Regions from separate parts of the Pseudonocardia sp. Ae150A_Ps1 genome, predicted to be linked through region 2. Evidence: predicted binding sites of a transcription regulator. Region 2 holds the regulator's gene; each other region holds the start of a gene.
The links. Region 2 encodes LexA, which represses DNA repair genes until DNA is damaged. Its sites were predicted from a motif close to CGAACACGTGTTCG; they were not measured.
Positions count from the first base shown of each region.

Region 1: the regulator LexA is predicted to act here: its motif matches at 7,559-7,572, upstream of uvrA (excinuclease ABC subunit UvrA).
Region 3: the regulator LexA is predicted to act here: its motif matches at 5,740-5,753, upstream of Ae150APs1_RS32615 (intein-containing Rv2578c family radical SAM protein).

Region 1 is NZ_MCIJ01000001.1:6,106,764-6,116,975, forward strand. It holds gene Ae150APs1_RS28755 (ribonucleotide-diphosphate reductase subunit beta) at 1-690, opposite strand, end outside; partial or broken gene Ae150APs1_RS28760 (rubredoxin) at 704-924, opposite strand; gene Ae150APs1_RS28765 (prolyl oligopeptidase family serine peptidase) at 1,189-3,285, opposite strand; gene rnhA (ribonuclease HI) at 3,282-3,800, opposite strand; gene Ae150APs1_RS32335 (hypothetical protein) at 3,825-4,472, opposite strand; gene Ae150APs1_RS32340 (hypothetical protein) at 5,142-5,471, shown strand; gene Ae150APs1_RS28785 (DUF2000 domain-containing protein) at 5,446-5,901, opposite strand; gene Ae150APs1_RS28790 (AraC family transcriptional regulator) at 5,951-6,781, shown strand; gene Ae150APs1_RS28795 (MBL fold metallo-hydrolase) at 6,806-7,480, opposite strand; gene uvrA (excinuclease ABC subunit UvrA) at 7,847-10,212, shown strand, end outside.
Region 2 is NZ_MCIJ01000001.1:5,318,712-5,328,923, reverse strand. It holds gene Ae150APs1_RS25095 (methyltransferase domain-containing protein) at 1-91, shown strand, start outside; gene Ae150APs1_RS25090 (hypothetical protein) at 111-347, shown strand; gene Ae150APs1_RS25085 (NUDIX domain-containing protein) at 355-825, opposite strand; gene Ae150APs1_RS25080 (alpha/beta hydrolase) at 946-1,938, shown strand; gene Ae150APs1_RS25075 (hypothetical protein) at 1,962-2,600, opposite strand; gene Ae150APs1_RS25070 (vitamin B12-dependent ribonucleotide reductase) at 2,708-5,587, opposite strand; gene nrdR (transcriptional regulator NrdR) at 5,755-6,243, opposite strand; gene Ae150APs1_RS25060 (hypothetical protein) at 6,577-7,215, opposite strand; gene Ae150APs1_RS25055 (hypothetical protein) at 7,423-7,752, opposite strand; gene lexA (transcriptional repressor LexA) at 7,961-8,695, shown strand; gene Ae150APs1_RS25045 (hypothetical protein) at 8,721-9,884, opposite strand; gene hflX (GTPase HflX) at 9,917-10,212, opposite strand, start outside.
Region 3 is NZ_MCIJ01000001.1:1,066,486-1,076,697, reverse strand. It holds gene Ae150APs1_RS04660 (bifunctional (p)ppGpp synthetase/guanosine-3',5'-bis(diphosphate) 3'-pyrophosphohydrolase) at 1-901, shown strand, start outside; gene Ae150APs1_RS04655 (hypothetical protein) at 906-1,103, opposite strand; gene Ae150APs1_RS34175 (peptidylprolyl isomerase) at 1,332-2,174, opposite strand; gene hisS (histidine--tRNA ligase) at 2,306-3,613, shown strand; gene Ae150APs1_RS04640 (class I SAM-dependent methyltransferase) at 3,616-4,161, shown strand; gene Ae150APs1_RS04635 (YibE/F family protein) at 4,163-5,653, opposite strand; gene Ae150APs1_RS32615 (intein-containing Rv2578c family radical SAM protein) at 5,755-7,779, shown strand; gene aspS (aspartate--tRNA ligase) at 7,836-9,680, shown strand; gene Ae150APs1_RS04620 (DUF389 domain-containing protein) at 9,681-10,212, shown strand, end outside.

The DNA.
Region 1 (10,212 bases), 790 kb from region 2:
CAGGTCGCCCCAGACCTTCGCCGCGTTCTCGCCCTGCTCCAGCAGCGCGTCGGCGTCCTCACGGCCGATGTCGGCGCACTGCACGATCCGGGAGCCGAACCCGATGTGCCACCGCTCGTCGCGCAGGACGAGCTCCATCCCCTTCCGCACCCCCGGCAGCGGGCGGGAGAGGCCCTCCAGGGTGTCGAGCATCGCGTGCTGCCCGGCCAGCAGGACGACCCCCTCGATGACCATGTGGTAGAGCCCGACGGCTCCCGTCAGCCCGGCCGGGTCCTCGGCCAGCTGCCGCGCGGTGGCCGGGAGGCGGTGCTCGAACAGGTCGACGAGCTCGGCACCGACCTGCGCGCGCAGCACATCCTGCCGCGCGGCCGGGTTCGCCCCCGGGATCCCGGCGACGTCCGAGGCGACCCGGTCGAAGAAGCGGGCGTGCCGTGCCTCGTCCCGGGCCTGCGCCCGGAACGCCGCCTCCATCGAGTCCTCACGGGCCGCCGCCTGGTAGGAGCCGAGCTGTCCCGCCACCGAGGTCTCGGCGATGCAGAAGCCCGCGATGAGCCCGAGGACCCGCTCGTGCTCCCACTCGGTCAGCGCCGGCCAGGCGGCGCGGTCCTCCGAGAAGTCGATCTCCGTCTCGTCCCACTGCAGCGACGCGGCCAGCGTCACGAAGTGGTCGTAGCTGCCGATCATGGCCATGACCGCACCGTCCTCACCGTCCCGGGAACTCCTCGCCCGGCTCGAGCTCGCGGAAGTCCGACTTCGAGGCGCCGCAGATGGGGCACATCCAGTCGTCCGGGATGTCCTCGAAGGGGTGCCGGGCTCGATGCCGCTGTCCGGATCGCCCTCGGCCGGGTCGTAGACGAAACCGCACGGTTCGCAGAACCACAGCCGGGCCTGTGCCTCGGCGACCGCCGTCCCGCCGCCGCTCATACGCCGCTCCGGACCGGACCGGACCGGACCGGACCGGACCGGCGCCGCGTGGTGTGTTCGTGCATCGTCATGTGCCTCCCACGGCGTCGTTGCCGTACCACCGGACGACACCGGCCGCGCCGCACGAGGCCGGTCACGGTCGTCCTGTGACCAGGGAGCCACACCACGTGCCGCCCTCGCAAGGTCCACCGCGAAACACGTGTTTCGGGTGATGCGGCCCGTCGCGGTGCCCGGTACCGGCACCGGGTGCACCGGGGGCGGGACTCAGCCGCCGAGGGCCTCGCGCAGGAACCCGACCTGCAGGAGCAGCAGGTTCTCCGCGACGACCTCCTGCGGGGTCATGTGCGTGACCCCCGACAGCGGCAGCACCTGGTGCGGACGCCCGGCGGCGAGCAGCGCCGAGGACAGGCGCAGCGTGTGCGCGGCGACGACGTTGTCGTCGGCCAGGCCGTGGACGATCATCAGCGGACGGTGCGGGGCGTCCGCGGTCGGCGGGGTCGCGGCGTCGTCGACGATCGACGACCGGGCGTACGACTCGCCGCCGGGCAGCCCCAGGTAGCGCTCGGTGTAGTGGGTGTCGTACAGCGCCCAGTCGGTGACCGGCGCGCCCGCCACACCCGCGTGGAACACGTCCGGCCTGCGCAGCACCGCGAGCGCGGCCAGGTACCCGCCGAACGACCAGCCGCGGATGCCGACCCGGGTCAGGTCCAGGTCCGGGTACTCGTCGGCGGCCGCCTGCAGCGCCGCGACCTGGTCCTCCAGCACCGGACCCGCGAGGTCGCCGTGGATCGCCCGCTCGAACTCCGGGCCGCGCCCCGGCGAGCCGCGGCCGTCGGTGACGACCACCGCGAAACCCTGCTCGGCGAACCAGCGGCTGGTCAGGTGCGCGTTGCGGGACCGCACGACGCGCTGGGAGTGCGGCCCGCCGTACGGGTCGAGCAGGACCGGGACCTTCGTCCCCGGGACGTGCCCGGACGGCAGGAACACCGCGGTCCGCAGCGCCCGCTCGCCGAACGCGTGCAGCGCGGGTGCGGGGGAGAGGCCCGGCTCGACGGCGTGCCCGGCGACCGGGTGCTCGGTGCCGTCCGCGGTCACCAGCACCGCGTGCGGCGCGGTCACCAGGTCCTGGGAGGTCCGGACCAGGGTGCCGCCCGCCGCGGTCCCCGAGTGCAGGCCGTCGGCGGGGGAGAGCAGGACGGGCGTACCGCCGGGGGCGACCGAGTACAGCGCCACCGACGTCGGGTCGGCCGACGCCCGGAACAGGACGGTCTCGCCGTCGATCCCGAGGACGTCGCGGACCTGCAGGTCCGGTCCGGTGAGGGTGGTGTCGCCGTGCACGAGGCGGCGGGCCCCGCCGTCGTCGGTGACGCGGACGAGCGCACCGGACTCCGTGCGGGCCGGCACGCCCGGGACGTTCTCCACCCACACCGGGTCGGTCTGCGAGTACAGGGTGGTCGTGGTGCCCGTCGCGGGGTCGACGGCGAGGGTGCGCACCTCCCGCTGGTCGCGCGGCTGCACCGAGAGCAGCGGGCCGTGCGCGTCCCACCCGGCGGTGGCGAGGTACTCGTGGGCGCCGGCGTCCCAGCGCACCGGCGTACGGGTGCCGTCGAGGGCCACGATCTCCAGGCCGACGACAGCGTTCGGGGTGCCCGCTGCGGGGTACCGGACCTCGGCCGGGACCCGGTCCGGGTGTGCCGGATCGGCGATGTGCCAGCGGGCGACGGGGGACTCGTCGACCCGGGCGACGAGCAGCGCGTCGCCGTCGAGGGACCACCAGAAGCCGCGGGTGCGGCCCATCTCCTCGGCCGCGGCGAAGTCGGCGAGTCCGTAGGACACGTCGTCGGCGTCGGGCACGGCCGGCCGCGTCGTCGTACCGGTGGCGAGGTCGTGCAGGTGCAGTGCCCGGTCGGCGACGAACGCGACCCGGGAACCGGTGGGGTCGATCCGCGGGTCGACGACGGCCTCCACCGCGCCCACGTCGAGCGGGCGGACCTGCGGGTCCCCGGTGAGCGCGACGGTGAACGGACGCCCGGACAGCGCGAACACGGCCCGCTCGACGGCGGCGTCCACCGTGTACCCGACGACGCCGCCGGCCTGCTCGCGCACCCGCTCCCGGCGGGCGCGCTCCGCGGCGGGCAGGTCCTCCTCACCCGGCAGACCCGGGACCTGCGCCGGGTCCACCAGCAGCCGCTCCTCGCCGGTCGCCGCGTCGACCGACCACAGGCACGTCACCGGGTCGGTCCCCGACCGGGTGCGCAGGAACACCGCGCGGGACCCGTCCGGGGCGACGGTGAACCCGCGGGGGACGCCGAGGGAGAACCGTCGGGTGCGGGCGTGCAGGCGGGGGAACGTGTCCGTCACGGGCGTCTCTCCGGGGAGGTCGGGGTCGAGCCGGACCGTATCCGACGCCCCGTCGCGGCCGTGCGCGCCGGCGCCGCCCGGCCACCGGCCTCCGCGCAGCCCTGCGCCGCGAGCCGGTCGGCGCGCTCGTTCTCCGGGTGCCCCGAGTGTCCCTTCACCCAGAACCAGGTCACGTCGTGCCGCCGGACGGCGGCGTCCAGCTCGCGCCAGAGGTCGTCGTTCTTCACCGGCTCCCCGGCGGCGGTGCGCCAGCCGCGCGTCTTCCAGCGCGGCAGCCACTGGGTGATCCCGTTGCGCACGTAGGTGCTGTCGGTGTGCAGGTGGACGACGCTGTGCCGGGTGAGCGCCTCCAGCGCGCGGATCGGCGCGGTGAGCTCCATCCGGTTGTTCGTCGTGGTCGTGGGCTCCCCGCCGTGCAGCTCCCGCTCGTGTTCGCCGTAACGCAGCACCGCACCCCAGCCACCGGGACCCGGGTTCGGCACGCAGGCACCGTCGGTGAAGATCTCCACGACCACCGTCACGGGCCGCGACGCTAGCCGTCAGTACAGGCGGTACGACGCCCGGGCCGCGCTGAAGCCGTGGCCGGACGCCGCATCACGGCACTCGACACCGGTCCGGCGGCTGACACAGGTGACGTCGCCGCGTGTCACGTGCGTGTCGTAGCCGAGGGCCGTCCCGTCGGTCGGCGCCGGGACACCGTCGCAGCTCGCCCGCGCGCCGCCGGCGCGGCCGACGACGAGGCCGGGGTCGGTGCAGCCGTCGGTGCCCTCGGCGGTCCACTGCCGGTTCCGCACGTCGCAGCGCGCCTCGCCGCCGTCGACGCGGCAGGCGATGTTGCCGGTCGGGGAGGTGAAGGCCGCGACGTCGCCGAACGCGGCCGGGTCGGCGGCGGTGCTGCCCGCGACCAGGTCGGCCGGGGCCGGGACGGTCGCGTCCGTCGCCGGTGCACCCACACCGGCGGCGTCCGTCCCGGAGCCGGTCCCCGCGTAGGCGGCGACGACGACGCCGACGGCGAGCGCCAGCGTCGCGCCGACGGCGACCGCGGCGGTCCGGTGCGGCACGGCGGACCGGAGCGTCCCGGTGAACCGCTCGGTGTCGACGGCACGCAGGGCGACGAGGGGGTTCCACCGGCCCGCCTGCCGGTCCTGGTCGTGCTGCGGACGGCCGCCGGGGTACACCTGCGGCACGGGCGCTCCGGGCGGCGGGACCGCAGGCCAGGGCATGGGGGGAGTGCGCGGGCCGGTCGGCGGGCCCTGGACGGGGCCGGTCAGCTCGGTCGCCCCGGGGGCCGGGCCCGCCGGTGTGGCGGGCCCGTGTCCGGCCGGTCCGGCGGTCCCGGGTGCACGCGGACCCGGGACCTGTGGGCGCGGTGGAGCGATCGGCCCGGCGTCGCGGCGCGGGCCGGGGACACCGGCTACCCCGGGGAAGCCGGCCTGCCCGAGGGCGCCCGGCCCGTCCGGCGTCCCCGCCTCACCGGGGCCGCCGGGAACGCCCGCTCCGTCCGGGGCTGCGCGGCGATCGGCGCCGGCGCCGGCGCCGGGCGACGGTGCCGGACGGGGACGCGGCAACGGTGGTCCGTCGAGCACACCGGCGGCCGGATGGCCGTTGCGGCGGTCCTCGGTTCGGTCGTGGGCACGGTCGTCGGCGTGGGGAGCGCTCATCGATCGGGCACGGTAAGTGCACCTCGTGGTCGCGCACAGCGTCCGTTCGGAGCAGTAACGGCGGCCGGTCGTCCTGCAACGATGACCGTGCGTGAACGACAGCGACGGACGTACCGCCGGCACGACCGGAGCCCGTACGCCGCTCGGACGGGCCCGGTCGCCGACGGGGCCCGCGCGTCACGGCATCCTGGCCGGGTGAGCCAGGCCCTCTACGAGATCACCGTGAACGCGCTGCTCGACCGCGACCGCCCGCTCACGGCCGCCGAGTGGGACGCGGCGGCCGCCCGCGTCGGCGGGAACCGGGTTCCGTTGCTGCTCGCCGAGCTGGACGACGCGGGCCTGCTGGACGACGAGCTCCTCCCCGCGGCGGTCCGGCAGGCCTGGGCGGGGGCCGACGACGCCGTCGACCGGCTGGGCCCCGCACGCTGGGCCGAGCTGTTCGCGGCGGCCGGGGTCCCCGTCCCGCCCGGCGCGGCGGTCACGGACGAGGCGGCGCGGATCACGGATGGACGCGCGTCCCCTTGACGATCTTGTCGACGGCGTTCCGCGGCCCGTGCACGGCCACACCGACGAGATCGAGCTCCTCGGCCCGGTCGGCGGCGACGACGGCCCGGTTGTCGTCGTCGTTGCCGGTGCCGAACATCGCCGAGGTGTAGATCGCGGCCGGCAGCCCGCGGGTGACGGCACGGGCCCGGCAGGTCCCGAGCGTCGCGGCGTCGGCCGCCCGGACGATCACCGGGAGGCCGAGCGTGGGGAGGTAGGTGTTGCCGTCGGCGTCGGCGTAGGGGGCGCCGATCAGTTCCGGGACGGCGGTGGCGACGCCGGCGGAGAGGAAGGCGGTCACGTTCGCGACCTGCCAGCCGGCGAGATCGTCGCGGAGCACCACCACGATCTTCGTCGCGGGGCGCTCGACCGGGGCCGGGGCGGGGACGGTCGTCGTGTCGGGTGCGGTCACCCGGCCGATCCTCCGGTGCCGGGCCCGGCGGGTCTTGTACGTTCCTCACATGTCCCGAGCGGAGCGGGCACCGGACGACGTCGTCGCCTGGCGCCCGGAACGGGTCCCCGGGATCGCCGAGGTCCTGCACGCCCGGTTCGGCACGCACCGCTACCCGGTGCACGCGCACGCGACGTGGACGCTGCTGATCGTCGACGACGGTGCCGTCCGCTACGACCTGGACCGGCGGCCGCACGGGACCGAGGAGGCCCCGGTGACGCTGCTGCCCCCGGGCGTCGCGCACGACGGCCGCGCAGCGAGCGGGGCGGGCTTCCGCAAGCGGGTGCTCTACCTCGAACCCGGGCTGCTCGGGCACCACGGGATCGGGCCCGCCGTCGACCACCCCGGGGTGCGCGACCCGGTGCTGCGCCGTCGCCTCGACGAGCTGCACCGGGTGCTGACCGCGTCCGGGACGGACCTGCACGCGGAGAGCCGGCTGGCACTCGTCACCGAGCGGCTCGCCCGGCACCTCGCCCCCGCCGGGACGCCCGATCCGGGGCCGCCCGGCGACGGCCTCGCCGGGCGGCTGCGCGACCTCCTCGACGCCCGCACGGCGGACGGGATCACCCTCGACGAGGCGGGCCGCCTGCTGCACGCCCATCCCGGTCACCTGGTGCGGGCGTTCTCCCGGCGGTTCGGGCTGCCCCCGCACCGCTACCTGGACGCCCGCCGCGTCGAACGGGCCCGTGGGCTCCTGCTGGACGGCATGGCCCCGGCGACGGCGGCCGTCACCGCCGGGTTCCACGACCAGGCGCACCTGCACCGGCGGTTCGTCCGGCTGCTCGGCGTCACGCCCGGGCGGTACTCCCGGTCACGACCGGGCGCACCGGCGACGCGCTGACGACGACCGGGCGGCCCTCCTGCGTCACCAGCCGCGCGACTTCCACTCCGGCAGGCCCGGGCGCTGCTCGCCGAGCGTCGAGTCGTCGCCGTGGCCGGGGTAGAACCAGGTGTCGTCCGGCAGGGTGTCGAACACGCGGCCCTCGAGATCGGTGAGCAGCTGCGCGTTGTCCTCCGGCGACCAGGTCTTGCCCGGACCGCCCGGGAACAGGCTGTCCCCGGTGAACAGGTGCGGCCGGTCCTCGCCCCGGTAGAGCAGCGCGATCGAGCCCGGCGTGTGCCCGCGCAGGTGGATCACCTCGAGCTCCACGGCGCCGAAGACGATCGTGTCGCCGCCCTCGACCAGCTCGTCCATCGGGGCCGGCAGCTCCGGGGCGTCCTGCGGGTGGGCGATCAGCCGCGGCTCGAACATGCCCGCGATCGCGCCCAGCGCCTGCCAGTGGTCGGCGTGCCGGTGCGTGGTGACGAGGTGACGCAGGTCGGGGCGCTCGTCGGTCGCGCCGATCAGGTCGGCCAGCCGGGCCGGCTCCGCCGCCGCGTCGATCAGCAGCGCCTCGCTGCTCTCCTTGCAGACCAGGAGGTAGGCGTTGTTGTCCATCTCGCCCACCGAGATCTTGCTGATGCTGAGCTTCTCCAGGTCGCGGCGGATGGCCGCGCCACCGGGGTCGGTGTGACCGGTGTAGTTCTCCAGGACGTCCACGGCGCGAGGGTATCGGCCGCCCCCGACGATCGCGGTGGGGAGAACCCGCCGGTCGCACCGGCGGGGCCGCTCACGGCTCGAACATGCGTACGAGTATCGTCCCCGGCGGACCGACCGGCGCGTGCCGGGGTGCGTCCACCGAGGAGGGACCGGGCGGAGCCCGGCTCGACGGGTTCTTGTCGGTGGGCCGACCTAGCATCGGAGCCGGACGTGGAGACAGCCCGCACCGGTCGCCGGAGCCCGGTCCACGGGAATGTCCCGACCGCCGCGGACGTCACAACCGGGTCCGGCCCGACGACCCCGCTGTTCCAGGAGGCGCGCATCGTGAGCGACCAGAGCACCGACCGCCGCGCGGCCGGCGACGCCCTGTCACCGGGCGCCCAGCCGGTACCGAGCGGTCCGAAGCTGGTCGTGCGCGGCGCGCGCGAGCACAACCTGCAGGGCGTCGACATCGACCTGCCCCGCGACAGCATGATCGTGTTCACCGGGCTGTCCGGGTCGGGCAAGTCGAGCCTCGCGTTCGACACGATCTTCGCCGAGGGTCAGCGCCGGTACGTCGAGTCGCTGTCGGCCTACGCCCGCCAGTTCCTCGGGCAGATGGACAAGCCCGACGTCGACTTCATCGAGGGCCTCTCGCCGGCGGTCTCGATCGACCAGAAGTCGACCAACCGCAACCCGCGGTCGACGGTCGGCACGATCACCGAGATCCACGACTACCTGCGCCTGCTCTACGCGCGGGCCGGGATCCCGCACTGCCCGCAGTGCGGCGAGCGGATCGCGAAGCAGACGCCGCAGCAGATCGTGGACCAGGTCCTCGAGATGGAGCAGGGCAGCCGCTTCCAGGTGCTCGCCCCGGTCGTCCGGACCCGCAAGGGCGAGTTCGTCGACCTGTTCTCCACCCTGCAGTCGCAGGGCTACTCCCGGGTGCTCGTCGACGGCACCGTGCACCAGCTCGCGGACCCGCCGAAGCTGAAGAAGCAGGAGAAGCACGACATCTCCGTCGTCGTCGACCGGCTGTCGGTCAAGGCGACCGCCAAGCAGCGGCTCACCGACTCGGTGGAGACGGCGCTGCGGCTGGCCGACGGGCTCGTCGTGCTCGACTTCGTCGACCTCCCCGACGACGACGCCGGCCGCGAGCGCCGGTTCTCCGAGAAGATGGCCTGCCCGAACGGGCACACCCTCGCCGTCGACGACCTCGAGCCCCGGACCTTCTCCTTCAATTCGCCCTACGGCGCCTGCCCGGCCTGCGCGGGCCTGGGCATCAAGAAGGAGGTCGACCCGGAGCTGGTCGTCCCCGACCCGGACCTGTCGCTCGGCGACGGCGCGATCGCGCCCTGGTCCGCCGGGCACAACGCCGAGTACTTCGGCCGGCTGCTGTCGGGGTTGTCGACGGCCATCGGTTTCCGGATGGACACCCCGTGGCGCAAGCTGCCGGCCGCCGCGCAGAAGGCGGTGCTGAACGGGAGCGACGACCAGGTCCACGTCCGCTACCGCAACCGGTACGGCCGGGAACGGTCGTACTACGCGAACTTCGAGGGCGTCATGCCGTTCCTCGAGCGTCGCCTGGAGCAGACCGAGTCGGAGTCGCAGCGCGAGCGCTACGAGGGCTACATGCGCGACATCCCGTGCCCGGCCTGCGGCGGCGCGCGGCTCCGGCCCGAGGTCCTCTCGGTCACCATGCCGCACCGTGCCCTGGGGGAGCGGTCGATCGCCCAGGTCTCGAACATGTCGGTCGCCGAGTGCTCGCACTTCCTGCAGGGCATGGTGCTCGACGAGCGCCAGACCGTGATCGCCGGTGCGGTGCTCAAGGAGATCCAGGCCAGGCTCGGCTTCCTGCTCGACGTCGGGCTGGAGTACCTGTCGCTGGACCGGGCCGCCGGCACGCTGTCCGGCGGCGAGGCGCAGCGCATCCGGCTGGCCACCCAGATCGGTTCCGGCCTGGTCGGCGTGCTCTACGTGCTCGACGAGCCGTCGATCGGCCTGCACCAGCGCGACAACCGGCGGCTGATCGACACCCTGACCCGGCTGAAGGACCTCGGGAACACGCTGATCGTCGTCGAGCACGACGAGGACACCATCCGGGCCTGCGACTGGGCGGTGGACATCGGCCCGGGGGCCGGTGAGCACGGTGGGCACATCGTGCACTCCGGGCCGGTCGCGGAGCTGGAGTCGCACGACACCTCCCTGACGGGGGCATACCTGTCCGGGCGGAAGACGATCCCGCTGCCGCAGCGCCGCGAGCTGGACCACGACCGGAAGCTGACCGTCGTCGGCGCGCGGGAGCACAACCTGCGCGGGATCGACGTCGACGTCCCGCTCGGTGGCCTCGTCTCCATCACCGGCGTCTCCGGCTCCGGGAAGTCCACGCTGATCAACGACATCCTGGCCACGGTCCTGGCGAACAAGCTCAACGGCGCCCGGCAGGTCCCGGGCCGGCACACCCGGATCACGGGCGTCGACCAGGTCGACAAACTGGTGCGGGTCGACCAGTCGCCGATCGGGCGGACCCCGCGCTCCAACCCGGCGACCTACACCGGGGTCTGGGACAAGGTCCGCAAGCTGTTCGCCGCGACCACCGAGGCGAAGGTGCGCGGCTATGCCGAGGGCCGGTTCTCCTTCAACGTCAAGGGCGGCCGCTGCGAGGCGTGCACCGGCGACGGCACGATCAAGATCGAGATGAACTTCCTCCCGGACGTCTACGTCCCGTGCGAGGTCTGCAAGGGCGCCCGGTA
Region 2 (10,212 bases):
GGCGGACGGTGTCGCCGCGTGTGCGGACGAGCCGTTCTCGGTGGACCGGTGGTTCCTGGGCGCCCGGCGGCCTGGCGGGACCCGAGCATGATCGGGCAGCATCGGCGCCCGTGAGCAGTACGCCAGACGCACGGGTCCCGGCCCGGGTCCGGATCGGGCAGCGGCCCGACCACGTCCGCTGGTTCCGGGTGGTGCCCCGGACCGGGGAGTGGGTCAACTTCGCGCCACCCGGGATGACACGCGACGACTACGAGGTCGACTGGGTGATGCACTGGGCCGTCGACCCCGACGACGGCGACCAGCCGGACGTCACGATCGAGATCCAGCTCGTCGACCCGGAGGGCTGAGCGCCGGTCAGCGGAAGCCGTGACTGGTGATCGCGGCGGGGCCGCCGCGGCGGACGGCGTCGAGGACCGCCCGCTCGTGCGGCACGGTGTCGACCGGCAGCGCGGCCAGCGGGAACCAGTCCAGCCCGGCGGTCTTGCCGGTCTCGGCCGCGTGCGGCTCGCCCGTCCAGCGGCGGGCGGTGAAGAAGAAGTCGACGCGTTCGTCGACCGGATCGCCGTTGCGCTGCGTCCGGTGCAGGGCGGTCAGCGGCAGCAGGTCGGCCGGGTCGATCGTGACGCCGAGCTCCTCGCGGGCCTCCCGGACGGCCGCGGCGGGCGCGTCCTCACCCTCCTCGACGTGACCGGCCGCGGCGGCGGCCCAGTGGCCGTCCATGAACCCGGTATTCGCACGCAGCTGCAGGAGCACCTCGGTGCGCTCGCCGTCGCCGCGCAGCAGCAGGACGTAGGACGCGGGGACCACCCGGTAGCGATCGGTCACGGCGCCGACCCTAGGCGGGATCCGGCGCGGGACCCGGCGCGGGACCCGGCGCGGGATTCGAGAAGGACCCCGAACCTCGTCGCAACGCCGGGGTAACGGGGTGCGCCTACCGTCCCTGCGATGGCGGTGCGGGACGAGGAGCGCAGGGCGGTCGGTGACCGGCTCGGGATGGTTCCGCCACGCGGGTCGGAACTGAGGTTCCGCACGGTGCACGGCTACCGGCGGGCGTTCCGCGTCGCCGGGTCCGGGCCGCCGATCGTGCTCGTGCACGGCATCGGCGACAGCTCCGCGACCTGGGAGGCCGTCCTCCCGGCACTGGCCCGCCGGTTCCTGGTGATCGCCCCGGACCTGCTCGGGCACGGTCACTCGGACAAGCCGCGCGCCGACTACTCGGTCGCGGCGTACGCCAACGGGATCCGTGACCTGCTCGGGGTCCTCGGCGTACCGCGCGCGACGCTGGTCGGGCACTCGCTCGGCGGCGGCGTCGCGATGCAGTTCGCCTACCAGTACCCCGACCGCACCGAGCGCCTCGTGCTCGTCGGCAGCGGCGGCGCGGGCCCGGAGGTGACGCCGTTGCTGCGGGCCGTCAGCCTGCCCGGTGCGCAGGCGGCGCTCGCCGCGCTGCAGCTGCCGCCGGTGCGGTGGCAGGCCGGGCTCGTCCTGGACCTGCTCCGGGTGCTCGGTGCCGATCTCGGACGGGACGCGACCGGCCTGCTCCGGCTGATCGACGCGCTGCCGGACGCGACGTCGCGGGCCGCGTTCATCCGGACGCTGCGGGCGGTCGTCGACTGGCGCGGGCAGGTCGTCACGATGCTCGACCGCTGCTACCTGACCCGCGGGATGCCGACGATGCTGGTGTGGGGCGGGCGGGACGCCGTGGTGCCCGTCGAGCACGGCTACACCGCGCACCGGGCGATGCCGGGCAGCCGGCTGGAGGTGTTCGACGACGCCGGGCACTTCCCGTTCCACTCCGATCCGGCCCGGTTCGTCGGGCTGCTGGAGGAGTTCCTCGACTCGACCGAACCCGCGCGGTGGAGCCCGGAGCAGTGGCGCCAGCTGCTGCGCTGCCCGGCCCCCGTCCCGGCGCGACCCGGACCGGTGTCCGCGACCTGACCGCTCCCAGGCCGGCCGCTCGCTCAGTGGAGGATGCCGAGCCACCGGGACGCGCAGGCGTGGCAGGCGCCGTATGTGGTGTCGTCGCGAGCCACCTGGCGCAGGCAGAACGGGCAGTGCACCAGCCGGCGGCGGGCCCGGCGCAGCAGGCGGTCGCGGACGTCGCGGACCGCCGCCGCCTGCTCGTCGTCCGGGTCGGTGCACCCGGCGAGCCCCGGGACCTCCTCCTCGACCGGTTCCAGGACCGGCAGGTGCCCGTCCCACCGGGTACGGGGACGGGCGAGGCGGGGCGGCCCGTACGGGGCCAGCCCGAGCATCAGCTGGGCGGGTTCCCCCGCGACGAACCAGTCGACGGCCGGCCCCGCCCCCGGCACGGGCAGGCCGGCCGAGCGCAGGTCGGCGTCGGTCCAGCCGCCCGCCCGCAGCTCGGCGGGGGTCAGCCCGAAGTGCCGCAGGCCGTCGGCGGGGAGGTCGAGGTCGCGCAGCTCGGACGGTGAGGGGACGCCGACGAACACCCGTCCGCGGGCGGGCGGGTCGTCGTCCTCGGCCCGAGGGGTCCCGCCGTCGCCGGAGGCGGGTCGCCACGGTGCCGCGACCAGCAGGGCGAGGACCCGCGGGTCGATGCCGAGCCGCCGGGCGAGCTCGTCCGTGTGGTCCTGCACCGGTGGTTCCCCCTCCCTGTCCCCGGGGTTCCGCCGCGGGGCCTCGCGACGCGCCGCGGGGCGGCACCGGAGTCGTCCGGTACCGCCCCGCGGTGTCGTGCCGGGTGTCAGCTGCAGCCGCTGGTGGAGCCGCAGCCCTCGCAGAGGTAGCAGGATCCCGCCGGCCGCATCTTCGTCCCGCAGGTCATGCACAGCGGGGCGTCCGCGGCCTTGCCCAGCCGCAGCTCCAGCAGCTCGGTGGAGCTGCCGACCTCGGCCGGAGCCGGCTCGACGCCGGCCTCGTCCTTCTTCTCGGACGTGGGCACGGAGGACCGGAACTCCTCCATGTCCAGCTTCTCCGAGCCCGAGCCGTAGTCGCTCTCGACCTGGGCCGACCGCTCGTCCGAGGAGAAGATCCCCAGCTGGACCCGCTTCTCGTACGGGAGGTGGTCCAGCGCGAGACGGCGGAACAGGTAGTCCAGCACCGAGGTCGCGATCCGGACGTCCGGGTCGTCGGTCATGCCGGCCGGCTCGAACCGCAGGTTGGAGAACTTCGAGACGTAGAACTCGAGCGGGATGCCGTACTGCAGCCCCACCGAGATCGACATCGAGAAGGCGTCCATCACACCGGCGAGCGTCGAGCCCTGCTTGCCGAGCTTGACGAAGATCTCGCCGAGCCCGTCGTCGGGGTAGCTGCCCGCGGTCAGGTAGCCCTCAGCACCGCCGACGGTGAAAGACACCGTCTCGCTGGGGCGCTTCTTCGGGAGCCGCTTGCGGATGGGCCGCTGCTCGACGACGACCTTCGGCTCCGCCTCGGCCGTCCTCTCGCCGGAGCCGCCCTTGCCTGCGGACAGCGGCTGGCCGACCTTGCAGTTGTCGCGGTAGATCGCGAGTGCCTTGAGGCCGAGCCGCCACCCCTCGAGGTAGATCCGCTCGACGTCCTCGACGGTGGCCCGCTCGGGCATGTTCACCGTCTTGGAGATCGCACCGGACAGGAACGGCTGGGCCGCCGCCATCATCCGGACGTGTCCCATCGGCGCGATCGACCGCTCGCCCATGGCGCAGTCGAACACCTCGTAGTGCTCGGGCCGCATGCCCGGGGCGTCGACGACGTGGCCGTGCTCGGCGACGTACTCGACGATCGCCTCGGCCTGCTCGGCCTGGTAGCCGAGGTTGTCCAGCGCCCGGCGCACCGACTGGTTGACGATCTGCATGGAGCCGCCGCCGACCAGCTTCTTGAACTTGACCAGCGCCAGGTCCGGCTCGATGCCGGTCGTGTCGCAGTCCATCATCAGGCCGATCGTGCCGGTCGGTGCCAGCACGGAGGCCTGGGCGTTGCGCCAGCCGTTCGCCTCGCCGATCTCCTGGCACTGCTTCCAGGTCAGCGTGGCGAGCTTCTGGATCGCGGTGGACGCCGCGAAGGTGCAGATCCCGTCGTTCGCGGCCGCGTGCTTGCGGATCACCCGCTGGTGCGCCTCGGCGTTGCGGGCGTAGCCCTCGTACGGGCCGACGACACCGGCGAGCTCCGCGGAGCGCTTGTACGCGGCACCGGTCATGAGGGAGGTGATCGCGCCGGCCAGCGCGCGGCCGCCCTCCGAGTCGTACGCGTGCCCGGTCGCCATGAGCAGCGCGCCGAGGTTCGCGTAGCCGATGCCGAGCTGCCGGAACTTCCGGGTGGTGTCGGCGATCGGGTCGGTCGGGAAGTCCGCGAAGCAGATGGAGATGTCCATCGCGGTGATGATCAGCTCGACGGCATTGGCGAAGGTCTCGGCGTCGAACCGGTCGTCGGCGTCGAGGAACTTCAGCAGGTTCAGCGACGCGAGGTTGCAGCTGGAGTTGTCCAGGTGCATGTACTCCGAGCACGGGTTCGACGCGGTGATCCGGCCCGACTCCGGGCAGGTGTGCCAGTCGTTGATCGTGCCGTCGTACTGGATGCCGGGGTCGGCGCAGTTCCAGGCGGCCTCGGCGATGCCGTGGAAGAGCTTGCGGGCGTCGACGGTGTCGATCACCTCGCCGGTCATCCGGGCGCGCAGGCCGAACTCGGTGTCCTCCTCGACGGCGCGCATGAACTCGTCGGAGACCCGGATCGAGTTGTTGGCGTTCTGGTACTGCACCGAGGTGATGTCGGAGCCGCCGAGGTCCATGTCGAAGCCGGCGTCGCGCAGCACGCGGACCTTGGCCTCCTCCTTGGCCTTGGTCTCGACGAACTCCTCGACGTCGGGGTGGTCGACGTCGAGGACGACCATCTTCGCCGCCCGGCGGGTCGCGCCCCCGGACTTGATCGTCCCGGCGGAGGCGTCCGCACCGCGCATGAAGGAGACCGGGCCCGACGCGGTGCCGCCCGAGGACAGCAGCTCCTTCGACGACCGGATGCGGGAGAGGTTCAGACCGGCACCGGAGCCGCCCTTGAAGATCAGGCCCTCCTCCCGGTACCAGTTCAGGATCGACTCCATCGTGTCGTCGACCGACAGGATGAAGCAGGCGCTGACCTGCTGCGGGCTGGGCGTACCGACGTTGAACCACACCGGCGAGTTGAAGCTGAACACCTGGTGGATCAGCATCCAGGTCAGCTCGTGGTCGAACACCTCGGCGGCGGCGTCCGTGGCGAAGTAGCCGTTCTCGACCCCGGCCCGCCGGTAGGTCCCGACGACGCGCTCGACGAGCTGCTTGAGGCTGGACTCCCGCGTCTCGGAGCCGACCGCACCGCGGAAGTACTTGCTCGTGACGATGTTAGTGGCGTTCACCGACCAGGACGACGGGAACTCCACGCCGCGCTGCTCGAAGTTGACCGTGTCGTCACGCCAGTTCGTCATGACGACGTCGCGGCGCTCCCACTCGACCTGCTCGTACGGGTGGACGCCCTCGGTGGTGAAGACGCGCGGCACGGTCAGGCCACGGCGCTTCGCGCCGGCCTTGCCCCGGCCGCGGGCGGCCTTCGGGGCCTCCCCCGCGCCGTTCGTGCTCTCGCTCCCGGTGCCTGTCGTCGGGCCCCCGACGGTCTCGGTCATGAACTGCCTCCGCATCCGACGTCCTCTGCCCGCCCGCGCGCTGGGGTGCGCGGGCGTTCCCCGGACGGTGCCGTGCACCGTCCCCCTTCCGGTCCTGCCGACGTGGCTCCCGCGGTGCCGGTGTGCGCGCCCCCTGGTGCCCGCACCGGTCCGATCGGTCGCCCGGTTCAGCCGTCCCGGTTGCCGGCCGCGTCGTCGGCTGCTTCCCCGGCAGCCGCCGTACGCAGATCGGCGATCTCCTTCTCGAAGTCCTCGATGGAGGAGAAGGACCGGTAGACGCTCGCGAACCGCAGGTACGCGACCTCGTCGAGATCGCGCAACGGTCCGAGGATCGCCAGCCCCACCTCGTGGCTGGGAATCTCGGCCGCCCCGCGGGCACGCACCGTCTCCTCGACCCTGTGGGCGAGCTGCTGCAGGTCGTCCTCGTCGACCGGCCGGCCCTGACACGCCCGCCGAACCCCTCCGACCACCTTCTGGCGGCTGAAGGGCTCGCTCACCCCGCTGCGCTTGACGACGGCGAGCACGGTCTCCTCGACCGTGGTGAACCGGCGACCGCACGCGGTGCAGGACCGGCGACGGCGGGTACACGTCCCGTCGTCGGCGGTCCGGGAATCGATCACCCGCGAGTCCGGGTGGCGGCAGAAGGGGCAACGCACGACGTACCCACCCTCTTTCTCCCGCGACCTACCGGAGACTCTCCGCGATGACCTGTTCCCCAACCCGTGGGAGAACGACACCAATGTAACCCCTACATCTAGGGGTGCGCCATCCCAGGGGCGGCGCGGCGCCGAGCTTCGCCCGATCGGGACCCGAAGCCTCGCACACCGGCTCCCGGTCCCCGCCGACAGCAACCGATCATGAACGGATGCATACGCCCTGATCAGGTCGTGCACGCCGGCACCGCCCGCCGTCCGTCGCCCCGGAACGACCGCGCCGGACGACCACCCGGTTCCGCGACACGCCAGTGTGTCGCGCCCGGCGGCCACCGGTCAGCGTCCGGTCGCCGCCGTCACGACCGGCCCCGCCGGGCTCGCGGGGGCCGTCGCGCCGCCGGCGTTCCACCCGGCGGCCGCGTCACCCAGCAGCCCGAGCACCACGACGACGGTCGCCGCGCACAGCGCGACCGCCACCCCGGCCAGCAGCCGGGAGCCCCGCGAGTGCGCCTGCGCCTGCCGCGTCCGGCGACGCGCCGGGGCGACGCACCGGCGGTGCAGCGGACGAACCGTACGCGGCGCGGGCACGGACGACGGGCCCGCCGCCACCGGCCGCCGGTCACGCCCGGGGACCCCCGTCGTCCGCCACGCCGGTGCCGCGCCCGGGACGACCGGCACACCGTGGACGGTGCGGCGCCCGGCGCGCTCCGGACGGTCGTGGCCGCCCTCGGCCCGCTCGATGCCGGCCCAGCGGAGCGCGGCACGCTCGGCCGCCGACGGCCGGCGGACGCCCTCGGCCACCGGCACCGCCCGGTCCTCGACGGGGTCGGCGTCGCGCAGCGCCGCCGTGGAGCGGCCCCCGCCCGCGCAGACCGGCCGGACCGGGCGCCTGCGCTCACGCGGTCCGGCGGAGCGCGTTCCCCGCGCCGTCTCGCGGGTCCCCCGCGCCACGTCACGCACGTCGAGCTCTCGCATGGCTCCTCCTGCTCCTCGCGGACCGCCCCACCCGGGGCGGGGCGGTCGCCGTCGGCGCCCGGCCACACCCGGCCGCGCGCCCTGCTCACCCCCGACCGGCCCTTCCCCCAGCCCGGTCGAACGAGTGTACGAGCTGTGTAGCACCGGCCCCCCGACAGAAACGGGGGGCCGCCGGCCGGCGCCCGCGGGCCCGCCGACGCCGGCGGGTCAGCGACCCGTGGACACGGCCGCCGGAGCGACCGGGACGACGCCGGCGGTGGCGACCTCGGCCAGCAGGCCCAGCCCGACGACCGCCGTGGCGGAGGCGACCAGCACGCCCACGGCGGCGACCGCCCGGTGCAGCACGGAGGGCGCACCCGCCGACCCCGCCGAGCGCGCACCCGGCGGCATCCTGACCGCCGCAGGCGTCGCGGAGAACACCCGGACCGTCGTCCCACACGGCGGCGGCACCGCGAGCGGCGCCGTCCGAACCAGCTCCGCGGTGACCGGCGGGCGGACACCGCCGGGGACCACCCGCACCTCCGTCGTCGCGCTCACGATCTCCACCCCTCCCGGTCTCCGGCGCTGTACGGGCGCCGGACCGAAGTCGTCGAATCGATGTTCGATCGAACGCCTGTGCGCTGTTCTACCACCGGGGTCCGACGGAATCCACGACACGCCCGGCGCGAACTTCGAACGCATGTTTGGCGGACGGCCCGGACTTGGCTAGTGTTCGTGCCGGTAGATCCTCGAGGAGGCGAATGCGATGGCAGCGGACGAGTCCGGAGGCGGTGCGCCCGCCGGGCCGGGATCCGCGGACGTCCGGGAGTTCCCCGAGCCCCCGGCCGACACCCGTGGGCTGACCCCGCGGCAGCGGAAGGTCCTGTCGGTGATCCGGGACTGGGTGGACCGGTACGGGTACCCGCCGAGCGTGCGCGAGATCGGGGACGCGGTGGGGCTGACCTCCACCTCCTCGGTGCACCACCAGCTGCGGACCCTGGAGCGGAAGGGCTTCCTCCGCCGGGACCCGAACCGGACCCGGGCGGTCGACGTCCGGAGCCCGGAGCAGGCCGCGGCGGGCGACGGCACCGACGCGGACACCGAGGCGGTCCGGTCCGAGCGCCCGGCACCGGCCTTCGTGCCGCTGCTCGGTGACATCGCAGCGGGCGGGCCGATCCTCGCCGAGCAGGCCGTGCAGGACGTGTTCCCGCTCCCGCGGGAGATCGTCGGCGAGGGCACGTTGTTCCTGCTCAACGTCAAGGGCGACTCGATGGTCGACGCCGCGATCACCGACGGGGACTGGGTCGTCGTCCGGCAGCAGCCGGTCGCCGAGCAGGGCGAGGTCGTGGCCGCGATGATCGACGGCGAGGCGACGGTGAAGACGTTCCGCCGCAAGGATGGGCACATCTGGCTGATGCCGGCGAACGAGGCGTACGACCCGATCCCGGGGGACGACGCGTCGATCCTGGGCCGGGTCGTCGCGGTCATGCGCCGGCTCTGAGGCGCGGGACCGGGCCGTCGGCGGATCAGCTCCGCCGGCGGCCGTGCAGGACCATCGCGCCGATCCCGGCCAGCAGCAGCACCCCGAGCACCCCGGCCCCGGCGACGGCGGGCAGCCACGGCGGGAACGACCCGGTGCGGGGCACCTCCGCCGGTTGCGCGACCACGGGGGCCGCCGCGGCGGTCGCGGCCGTCGCCACGCCGGGCACGGCCCGGACGCCCGCCGGCGAGAGCCCGCGGGCCTCCGAGCCGGAGTGCAGCGTCCCGCGGCCGTCGAGGGCCACCGCCTCCCCCTGGGCCTCGTCCGGCAGCGGCACCGGCAGCGGCGCTGCGCGCAGGGCCTCGACGAGCGCGTCCGCGGAGACCCGGCCGTCCGGTGGCGGGCGCAGCGGGAACACCCACGCGTCGGTGTAGGTCCGCAGCGCGGCGACCCGGCCGCCGTCGGCGCCGGGAGGGCCGACCGCTCCCCCGGTGACCGTCCGGGTCCCGGTGGCGCCGAGCGGGCCGCCGGACGTGGCGGAGTACGGGAGGACCACCTCGCCGACCCGGTCCAGCGTGACCGGTGCGGCGCCGCCGTCGAGCGGGCCGGCGGGCCGGTACACCCCGGCCGCCCCCGTGGTCTTCGCGACGATCAGCGGGGTCCCGTCGTCGGCGAGGAGGATCGCCTCGGCGTCGCGCGGCCCGTCCGGGTAGACGAGGTCGTGCGCCCGCGCGGGCCCGGACACCGGCAGCTCGACCAGGCGCACCGTGCCGCGGTCGCCGCGGTTGTCGCCGATGTCGGCGAGCCAGAGGGTCCCGTCGGGTGTCGCACCGAGGTCCTCGACGTCGGTGACCCGGACACCGGTGTCCCGGATCTCGGTGACCGCGCAGGTCACCGGGTCGAGCGTGAGGACCTCGCCGGTTCCGCCGCCGTCGACGATCGCCCGGTACCGCACCGGGCCCGCTCCCGGTGGGCCCTCGGCGACCAGCCCGGAGAGCTCGGCGGCCCGCGGGTCCTCGGCCGTGCAGACCGGACGCGGCGCTGCCGGCCCGGGTGCGGCCCCGGTCCGTGGCGGGGCCCCCGGGACCTCGTCCGGCGCGGCGTGCGCCGCCGTCACCCCGCCGGCTCCGGCACCGCTGATGCCGAGGACGATCCCGAGCGCGACGGCGACCGGCCCCACACGGAGCCTGCTCCGCCGGGGCCGGGACATGCAGGGCCAGGACGTGCGGGGCCCCCTCGGGCTCAGTGCCCTGCCGCCGTCGCGGGCAGGTCGGTGCCCGCAGGATCGGTGTCCGCGGGCACCGTCGCGGTCCCGCCGACGGCGTACGGGAGCACCGCGGTGCCGAGCTCCGGACCGACCCGGGCGCGGACCCGGGTGCCCTCACCGGTGTGCTCCTCGGCGAGGACCTCGCCCTCGTCGTGGAGCCGGGCCACGAGCGCACCCTCGGTGTAGGGCAGCAGCAGGTCGACCTCGTACTCGGGGCGCGGGAGCAGCTCCGCGATCCGGTCGCGGAGCTTCCCGATGCCGCTGCCGTCGT
Region 3 (10,212 bases), 4.3 Mb from region 2:
CGCGCTCGAACGGCAGCTCTCCTCCGGCGACGTCGTCGAGATCTTCACCTCCAAGGCCGAGGACGCGGGGCCGTCCCGGGACTGGCTCGCCATCGCCAAGTCGCCGCGGGCCAAGGCGAAGATCAAGCAGTGGTTCGCGAAGGAGCGCCGCGAGGAGGCTGTCGAGGAGGGCAAGGAGGCCATCACCCGGGAGGCGCGCCGCACCGGGATGCCGCTCCAGCGGCTCATCTCCGGCGACGCCATGTCCGCGCTCGCCCGGGAGATGCACTACTCCGACGTGTCCGCGCTCTACGCCGCGGTCGGCGAGCACCAGGCCAGCGCCCAGCACGTGGTGCAGCGCCTCGTCGCCTGGTTCGGCGGCGAGGAGGAGGCCGAGGAGGAGCTCGCCGAGCGGGCGACGCCGTCGACGGTCCGGCACCGGCGGCCGTCCGGGAACGCCGGCGTCGTCGTGCAGGACGGCGACGGCCACGAGATGGGCGACCTCTACGTCAAGCTCGCCCGCTGCTGCACCCCGGTGCCGGGCGACGAGATCCTCGGCTTCGTGACCCGCGGCGGCGGGATCAGCGTGCACCGCACCGACTGCACCAACGCGGGTGACCTCACGGCCCGCGAGGAGCGGCTGGTCGCCGTCGCCTGGTCGGTGTCGCCGGAGTCGGTGTTCCTGGTGGCGATCCAGGTCGAGGCGCTGGACCGGCACCGGCTGCTCTCCGACGTCACGAAGGTCCTGGCCGACGAGAAGGTCAACATCCTGTCGGCGTCGACGACGACGTCGCGGGACCGGGTGGCGGTCTCCCGTTTCTCGTTCGAGATGGGCGACCCGAAGCACCTCGGGCACCTGTTGCAGGCGGTGCGCAACATCGAGGGCGTGTACGACGTCTACCGGGTCACCAGCGCGGCCTGACCGGTCACGCGGCGGCGAGCAGTGAGCGGCCCGCGTCGGTGAGGTGCGGCCGCAGCGGGGCGGCGCCCGACGCCTCGACCAGCCCGTCGTCGGCCAGCCGCACCCCGGCGAACTGGTCGCAGAAGCACACGCCGTCGATCGTGAGCGAGTGGCACTCGCCGTCGGTGACGGTGCAGCGGTCCGCGGCGATCGCACGCAGCACGGCCCGGTCCCGGTGGTTGAGCAGGGGGGCGGTTGGTGGTGGACATGATCGCCGCCTTTCCGTGCGGGGCAGGTGGGCCGTGCGGTCGTTCCGGACGGTTCCCAGACTGTCGCGGCGGATCCCGCCCGGCCATCGAGCGGGCCCCACCACGCCCGGGGTGGACCCCCGGACGCAGGTAGGGACCACCCCCGCACCGCGATCTCATCGGTGCGGGGCGGGGGTGGGCGTTCAGCCGACGGTCGCGCCCTGGATCTCCACCGGGACGTTCGGCGTGCCGTCACCGGACCCGACCGACTCGCCGCCCTTCGCGACCGTGTCGAGGGTCGACAGCCCCTGCGGGCCGATGGACCCGAACACGGTGTAGTTCGGCGGGAGCTGGGCGTCGCCGTAGATCATGAAGAACTGGCTGCCGTTGGTGTCCGGGCCCGCGTTGGCCATCGCGAGCAGCCCGCGGCCGTAGGTGAGCTCGGGGAAGACCTCGTCGGCGAACGAGTAGCCGGGGCCGCCGCTGCCGCGCCCGGTCGGGTCGCCGCACTGCAGCACCTGCAGGCCCGGGCTGGTCGTCAGCCGGTGGCACGACGTGCCGTCGAAGTAGCCCTGCTGCGCCAGGTTCGCGAAGCTGTTCACGGTGCACGGCGCGAGTGCCCGGTCCAGGGTGAGGTCGATGGTCCCCGCGCTGGTCTGCAGCGTCGTGGGGACCTGCCCCTCCGCGGAGACCTGACCGCCCGGGGGCGGGATGGCCGGCTTCGAGGCGGGCTCCGGCGACGCCGGGTAGGCGCAGTCGACCGACGCGGGCAGCGCGGTGGGCCGCTGCGGCAGCGGCACCGTGGGCAGGCCGGAGGTGTCCGGCCCGTCACCCTGCGCCTGGGCGGGCGGCGCGGCCTCCTCGGGTCCGCCCCACGCCGCGGTCAGCGCGTAGACGCCCCCGGCGGCCAGCGCGACGACCAGTACCGTCGCGACGGCGGCGATCGTCGTCGTCCGCTTCCGCTTCTCCGCCCGCTCGGCCCGGTGGGCCTGCTGGGCAGCGAGCTTCCGCTTCGCCGCCTCCCGGCGCTGCTCGTTCGTCGCCACGCTCCGCCACTCCCTGCTTGATCATTCGTTCCGACGGAGGGTAGCGGGGCGACCTGAGAGGGATTCTGAGAGACGGCGGTCCTAGGCTGGAGGGGCTTCCGGACGACAGCACGAGAGGACGTGGACCTGCAGTGACCGCCACCGAGCAGCGGGCGGACGGGCCCCGGGCACGCAAGCCCGAGCCGTTCGCCGCGCCGAAGGGCATCCCGGAGTACCTTCCGACGGATTCGGCGGGCTTCGTCCATGTCCGGGACACCCTCGCCGCGGCTGCCGCCCGGGCGGGGTACGGCTACATCGAGCTCCCGGTGTTCGAGGACACCGGGCTGTACGCCCGCGGGGTGGGGGAGTCCACCGACGTCGTCTCCAAGGAGATGTACACCTTCGCCGACCGCGGCGAGCGGTCGGTGACGCTGCGCCCGGAGGGCACCGCAGGCGTCGTCCGGTCGGTGATCGAGCACAACCTCGACAAGCAGGGGCTGCCGGTCAAGCTGCGTTACGCCGGGCCGTTCTTCCGCTACGAGCGCCCGCAGGCCGGCCGGTACCGGCAGCTGCAGCAGGTCGGGATCGAGGCGATCGGCGTCGACGACCCGGCGCTCGACGCCGAGGTCATCGCGGTCGCCGACGAGGGCTTCAAGGCGCTCGGCCTGACCGGCTACCGGTTGGAGCTCACCTCGCTCGGCGACGCCGAGTGCCGTCCCGCCTACCGCGAGCGGCTGCAGGAGTTCCTGTCCGGCCTGGACCTCGACGAGGCGACTCGCGAGCGGGCCGCGATCAACCCGCTGCGGGTGCTCGACGACAAGCGTCCCGAGGTGCGCGCGGCGATGGCGGGGGCCCCGCTGCTGATGGACCACCTGTCCGACGCCTCGGCCGAGCACCACGCGCAGGTCCTCGCGCACCTCGACGACCTCGGCGTCGCCTACACGGCGAACCCGCGAATGGTGCGCGGCCTGGACTACTACACGAAGACGACCTTCGAGTTCGTCCACGACGGCCTCGGCGCTCAGTCCGGGATCGGCGGCGGCGGCCGGTACGACGGCCTGATGGCCACCCTCGGCGGGCCGGAGCTGTCCGGCGTCGGGTTCGGCATCGGCGTCGACCGGACGCTGATGGCCTGCGCGGCCGAGGGCGTGCAGCCGTGGACGACCGCCCGGGCCGAGGTGTTCGGGGTGCCGCTGGGCGACGCCGCGAAGCGCAGGCTCGTCGTCGTCGCGGCGGAGCTGCGGGCCCGCGGGGTGCGGGTCGACCTCTCCTACGGCGGTCGCGGCCTCAAGGGCGCGATGAAGTCGGCGGACCGCTCCGGCGCCCGGTTCGCGCTGGTCCTGGGCGACCGCGACCTCGAGAACGGCACCGTCGGGCTCAAGGACCTCGCCTCCGGCGAGCAGCAGGACGTCCCGCTCGACGCCGTCACCGGAGCCGTCGTCACGGCCCTCGCGAGCTGACCGTGGCCGTCGACGACCAGGAGCGGTGGGACGCCCGGCACCGCGCGGCCGGCGTCGGCACCCCGCAGCCACCGGACGCGCTGCGGCCGCACACCGGGCTGCTGCCGGCCACCGGCCGGGCGCTCGACGTCGCCTGCGGCCGCGGGATCGTCGCCGCGTGGCTCGCCGCGCAGGGGCTCGACGTCGTCGCGGTGGACGTCTCGCCGGCGGGGCTCGCGGCCGGGGCGGCGCTCGTCGCGGCCGAGCAGCCGCCCGGGCGGGTCCGCTGGGTCCAGGCGGACCTCGACCACGGGTTCCCCGCCGACGACGACGTGTACGACGTCGTCGTCTGCCAGCGGTTCCGGGCCCCCGCGCTCTACCCGGCGCTCGCCGCGGCCGTCGCGCCCGGCGGGCTGCTGGTGGTCACCGTGCTCTCCGAGGTCGGCGACACCGGCGGGCAGTACCGGGCCGCCCCCGGCGAGCTGCCGGCGGCGTTCGGCGAGCTGGAGGTCGTCGCCCACCACGAGGGCGGTGGCGAGGCGCACCTGGTGGCCCGCCGGCCCGCCTGAGTCAGCGACGGGCGGCGACGAGCGCCGCGAGACCGGTCGTCACCGGCACCGCGGCGACCAGCCCGATGCTTCCGACCAGCGTCCGGACGATCTCGGTCGCGACGTCCTGGCTGGTCAGGACCTCCGTCACGCCGCCGGCCGCCACCGAGAACAGCAGCAGCAACGGCAGCGCGGCGCCGGCGTAGGCCAGCACGAGGGTGTTCACCGCCGACGCCACGTGGTCGCGGCCGATCCGCATCCCGGCGGCGAACAGCTCGCGGGGCCCGAGCCGCGGGTTCGCCGCACCGAGCTCCCAGACCGCCGACGCCTGGGTGACCGTCACGTCGTCGAGCGCACCGAGCGCGCCGATCACGAGCCCGGCCAGGACCAGGCCGCGCGGGTCGATCGGGACGCCGGGGCCGAGCGTCCCGATCAGGTTGGCCGTCGTGTCGTCCAGCCCGGTGAGCCGGGTGGCCGCGGTGAAGGCGTAGCCGAGCACGCCGATCAGGGCCAGCGACGCGAGCGTCCCCAGTACCGCGCACGACGTACGGGCGCTGAACCCGTGGGTCAGGTACAGCACCACGAACATGATCAGGCACGACCCGGTGACGGCCACCGCGAGCGGTGACCCGCCCGACAGGATCGCCGGCAGGACGAACCACAGCAGCACGGCGAAGCTGAGCAGCAGGCCCACCAGGGCGGCGAACCCGCGCAGCCGCCCCAGCAGCACGACGGCCACCGCGAACGCCGCCGCCAGCCAGCCCAGCGCGGGCCCGCGCTGGAAGTCGTTGAGCTGGTACGAGCCCGCCTCGTCCGGGTTCCCGCCGGACCAGGCCATCGTCACCGGGTCGCCGACGGCGAACCGCGGGCTGGACGGCTCGGTCGGGACGAGCTGCACGAGGTCCCGCCCGGCGCGGGGGCCGTCGGTCATCCGGACGGTGACGCCGGTGCAGGCCCCGTCGCCCGAGCCGGGGGAGCAGTCCGCGACCTGGACGGACTGCACGTCGCCGTGCACCTGCTCGGTCGGCGGCAGCTCGGGTGCCGGGACCGGTCCCGGCCACAGCAGGACGAGACCGGTGAGGGTCGCGAGGGCGCAGGGGACGAGCAGCGCGACGAGGAGGTTCCGCACCCGTCGGCCTGCGGGGGAGGGGGCGCCGTGTCCGTGTCCGTGTCCGGTGCCGGCGTGGTCCTCCTCGGCCCGGCGTCGCGCCGCACGGCGCCCGGTGCCGGTCGGGGCGCCGGCGGGCACCGGCCCGGTGGCGTACCCGCCGCCGTGCTCCTGCCCGGCGCCCTCCGTTCCCGGGGCCCACGGCGCGTCGGGACGACGACCGGCCCGCTCCGGCGGCGGGCCACCGGGACCGGGACGCCCCGGCACGGGCGGTGTCGCACGGGGCCGGGGGACACCGTGCCCGTGGCCGTCGCCGGGCTCGGGACGGCGCCGCCTGCCGGACGGCCGCCCGCCCCGCGGTTCCCCGGGGTACGGGTGCCGCGGGCCGGGATCGTCGGGATGCACGTCCGCATCCTCGCAAGCGATCACCGCACCGCCGACCGGTCCTCGCCCGGAGGCGGCCGCCGGGCGACGACCGGTTGCCCGGCATTCGAACTTGTGTTCGAATGACTCTCGTGCGGTGGAACGGGCAGCAGGTGGGAATCGACGGGATCGGCGCGGACGCGGCGCTGCCGGGGATGCGCGGGTTGCTGCGCACGGTGCGTACGCCGGAGTTCGCGGGGACGGTGTTCCACGAGGTGGAGGCGCGGTCGGTGCTGAACCGGGTGGCGTCGTCCTCGCCGGTGCCGTTCGGGTGGACGGTGAACCCGTACCGCGGCTGCTCCCACGCGTGCACCTATTGCCTCGCGGGCGACACCCCGGTGCTGACGGCCGACGGCCGGTCCCGCCCGATCGGGGAGCTCCGCCCGGGCGACGAGGTGGTCGGCACCACGTCCGACGGGCGGGGCCGCCGCCGGTTCGTCCGCACCCCGGTGCTCGCGCACTGGTCCACCCGGCGCCGCGCCCAGCGGGTGTCCCTGACCGACGGCACGGTGCTGGTCACCTCGGCCGAGCACCGCTTCCTGACCGGCGAGGGCTGGGCCCACGTGCGCCCGGGGCGGTGCCGGGCCTCGGCGGACCGTCCGCACCTGCGGCCCGGCTCCGCGCTGGTGGGGCCCGGCGCGGCGGCGATGCCCCGCGGCGCCCGGCCGCCCGGCTACGACGAGGGCTACCTCTGCGGTCTGGTCCGGGCCGACGCGGTCCGGTCCCGGGTGACGGCCGAGGCGTTCCCGTCGGCGTGGGTGGAGCTGGAGGCGGTCGCCCGCGCCCACCACCTGATCGGCCTGATCGGCGAACCGGCACGGGCCGCCGCACCGTCGGCGGCCCCGGCCGTGGCGCAGCGGCCGTCGCCCACGGTGTGGCCGGAGCACCCCGGGCCGGGTTGGTCGGCGGGATTCGTCGGCGGTGTGCTCGACGCCTGCGGCCAGGTCTCGGCGGGGGTGCTGCGGATCGTCCCGGGCGACGAGCAGCTCACCCGGGCCACGGTCGGGGCGGTGCGCCGGCTCGGGTTCCGGGTGGCGTCCGAACCGTCCGGGCGGCCGGGTGCGCGCGCGTTGCGGGTCCTCGGCGGCGCGGCGGAGCAGCTGCGGCTGGTCGCGGTCGCGGACCCGGCCGTCGCGCGGGTCCGCGACGTCACCGGTGCACTCGTCGAGGAGCCGCCGGAGGGGGCCCCGCAGGTCACCGGTGTTCACGACACCGGCCGGGTGGTCCCGATGTACGACATCACCACCGGCACGGGTGACTTCGTCGCGGCCGGGGTCGTCAGCCACAACTGCTTCGCTCGCAACACCCACACCTACCTCGACCTCGACGCGGGCGCGGACTTCGACTCCCAGATCGTGGTGAAGGTGAACGCCGCCCGGGTGCTGGAGCGTGAGCTGGCGCGGCCGTCGTGGCGGCGGGAGCACGTCGCGATGGGCACCAACACCGACCCGTACCAGCGGGCCGAGGGCCGCTACCGGCTGATGCCCGGGGTGATCGGGGCGCTCGCCCGGTCCGGCACACCGTTCTCGATCCTGACCAAGGGCACCGTGCTGACCCGGGACCTGCCGGACCTGGCCGCGGCGAACCGGGACGTCCGGGTCGGTACCGGGGTCTCGGTCGCGTTGCTCGACCGGGAGCTGCAGGCGCGCCTGGAACCGGGGACGCCGAGCCCGCGGGCCCGGCTCGACCTGGTCCGGCGGATCACGGAGGCGGGCCTGCCGTGCGGGGTGATGGTCGCGCCCGTCCTGCCGTGGCTCACGGACTCGGCCGAGGCGCTCGACGCGCTGCTCGGGGAGATCGCCGCGGCCGGTGCCCGCCGGGCCACCGTGCTCGCGCTGCACCTGCGGCCCGGGACCCGCGAGTGGTTCCTGCAGTGGCTGGGCCGCGAGTACCCGGCCCTGCTGCCCCGTTACGAGAAGCTCTACCGCCGGGGGGCGACGGCCGACCGCGAGTACCGCGCCGCCCTCCGGAGCCGCGCCGCGCCACTGCTGGCACGGCACGGCCTGGACGGTCCGGAGGCCGATCCGGGCGACCCCGGGTGGACCCGTCAGGAACCGGCCGCACCCCCGCCACGGGAGCCTCGTGACGAGCAACTCAGCCTGCTGTGACCCGACGGCAAGCCTGGTGACGGGCCGGTCGGGGGCGGCGGATAGCCTTGTCCGCCGTGATGCGAACCCACCCTGTCGGCACGCTGCGTGCCGAGAACGCCGGCCAGACCGTGACCCTCGCCGGATGGGTGGCCCGCCGCCGCGATCACGGCGGCGTGATCTTCATCGACCTCCGGGACCGGTCCGGTTCCGCGCAGGTCGTGTTCCGCGAGGGCGAGATGGCCGAGCGGGCCCACCGGCTGCGGTCGGAGTTCTGCGTGCAGGTCGTCGGCGAGGTCGTCCGGCGCCCCGAGGGCAACGAGAACTCCGAGCTGCCCACCGGCGACATCGAGGTCACGGTCACCGGGCTGACCGTGATGTCCGAGGCCGCGCCGCTGCCGTTCCCGATCGACGAGCACACCGGGGTCGGCGAGGAGATCCGGCTGACCCACCGCTACCTGGACCTGCGCCGCTCCGGCCCGGCGTCGGCGATGAAGCTGCGCAGCGACGTCAACAAGGCCGCCCGCGACGTGCTCGCCGCCGAGGACTTCATCGAGGTCGAGACGCCGACCCTGACCCGGTCCACCCCGGAGGGCGCCCGCGACTTCGTCGTCCCGGCCCGGCTGCGTCCCGGTTCCTGGTACGCGCTGCCGCAGAGCCCGCAGCTGTTCAAGCAGCTACTCATGGTCGGCGGCCTGGAGCGCTACTACCAGATCGCGCGCTGCTACCGCGACGAGGACTTCCGCGCGGACCGCCAGCCCGAGTTCACCCAGCTCGACATCGAGATGAGCTTCGTCGAGCAGGACGACGTCATCGCGCTGGCTGAGAAGGTGCTCGTCGCGCTGTGGAAGCTGGTCGGCTACGACATCCCGGCGCCGATCCCGCGCATGAGCTACGCCGAGGCGATGTCCCGCTACGGCTCGGACAAGCCCGACCTGCGGTTCGGCTTCGAGCTGACCGAGCTGACGTCGTACTTCGCGGACACCCGGTTCCGGGTCTTCCAGAACCCCTACGTCGGCGCCGTCGTCATGCCGGGCGGCGCCTCGCAGCCGCGCAAGGTGCTCGACGGCTGGCAGGAGTGGGCGAAGCAGCGCGGTGCCCGCGGCCTGGCCTACGTGCTGATCGGCGAGGACGGGCAGGTCGACGAGCGCGGCCCGGTGGTCAAGAACCTGTCCGAGACCGAGCGGGCCGGCCTGGCCGCGGCCGTCGGCGCGAACCCCGGCGACTGCATCTTCTTCGCGGCGGGGACGCCGTCCGACGCCCGCGCCCTGCTCGGCGCCGCCCGCGGCGAGATCGCGCGGCGGGTCGGCGCGATCGACGAGTCCGCCTGGTCGTTCGTGTGGATCGTGGACGCCCCGCTGTTCGAGTCCACCGCGGACACCGACGACGTCGCCGTCGGCGGGGGTGCCTGGACCGCGCTGCACCACGCCTTCACCTCGCCGACCCCGGACTGGATCGACACCTTCGAGCAGAGCCCGGGCGAGGCGCTGGCCTATGCCTACGACATCGTCTGCAACGGCAACGAGATCGGCGGCGGCTCGATCCGTATCCACGACGCCGACGTGCAGAAGCGCGTCTTCGAGATCATGGGCCTGTCCGAGGCCGAGGCCAAGGAGAAGTTCGGCTTCCTGCTGGACGCCTTCTCCTACGGCCCGCCGCCGCACGGCGGGATCGCGTTCGGCTGGGACCGGATCACCGCGCTGCTCGCCGGGGTCGACTCCATCCGCGAGGTCATCGCGTTCCCGAAGACCGGCGGCGGCTTCGACCCGTTGACCCAGGCCCCGGCGCCGATCACCGCCGCCCAGCGCAAGGAGGCCGGGGTCGACGCGAAGCCGGCCCAGCCGGCGCCCGGCGGCTCCGCGCCCGGCAGGCCGGCCGAGACCGGCGGCGGCGCACCGGAGAAGCCCGGCCCGGCCGCGTAGGTGCTGCACCTGCGGGTGGTCTGCCCGTCCGGGCGGACCACCGAGGTCTGCGAGGTCCTCACCGCCGAACCCGGGGTGGCCCACCTGGTGGTCCACCCCGGGGCGGCGGTGCGCCCGCCCGGCGACCTGGTCGAGGCCGACGTCGCGCGCGAGTGCACCGACGACCTCCTCGGCCGGCTCGCCGATCTCGGCGTCGACCACGACGGCGGGATCACCCTCGAGCAGCTCGACACCGTGCTCTCCGACCGGGCCGACGCCGCCGAGGAGGCCGCCCCCGGGGACGGGGCGGACGCCGTCGTCTGGGACGAGCTGATCCACCGGACCGGCGAGGAGTCCCGGCTCTCGCTCACCTTCCTGACGTTCCTCACGATCGCGTGCCTGCTCGCCGCGGTCGGCGCCGTCACCGACTCCCCGGTGACGGTCGTCGGCGCGATGGTCCTCGGCCCCGAGTTCGGGCCGATGGCGGCGATGGCCGTCGGGCTGGTGCTGCGCCGTGCCGACCTGATCCGGCGGGGCGCGGCCGCGCTGCTGG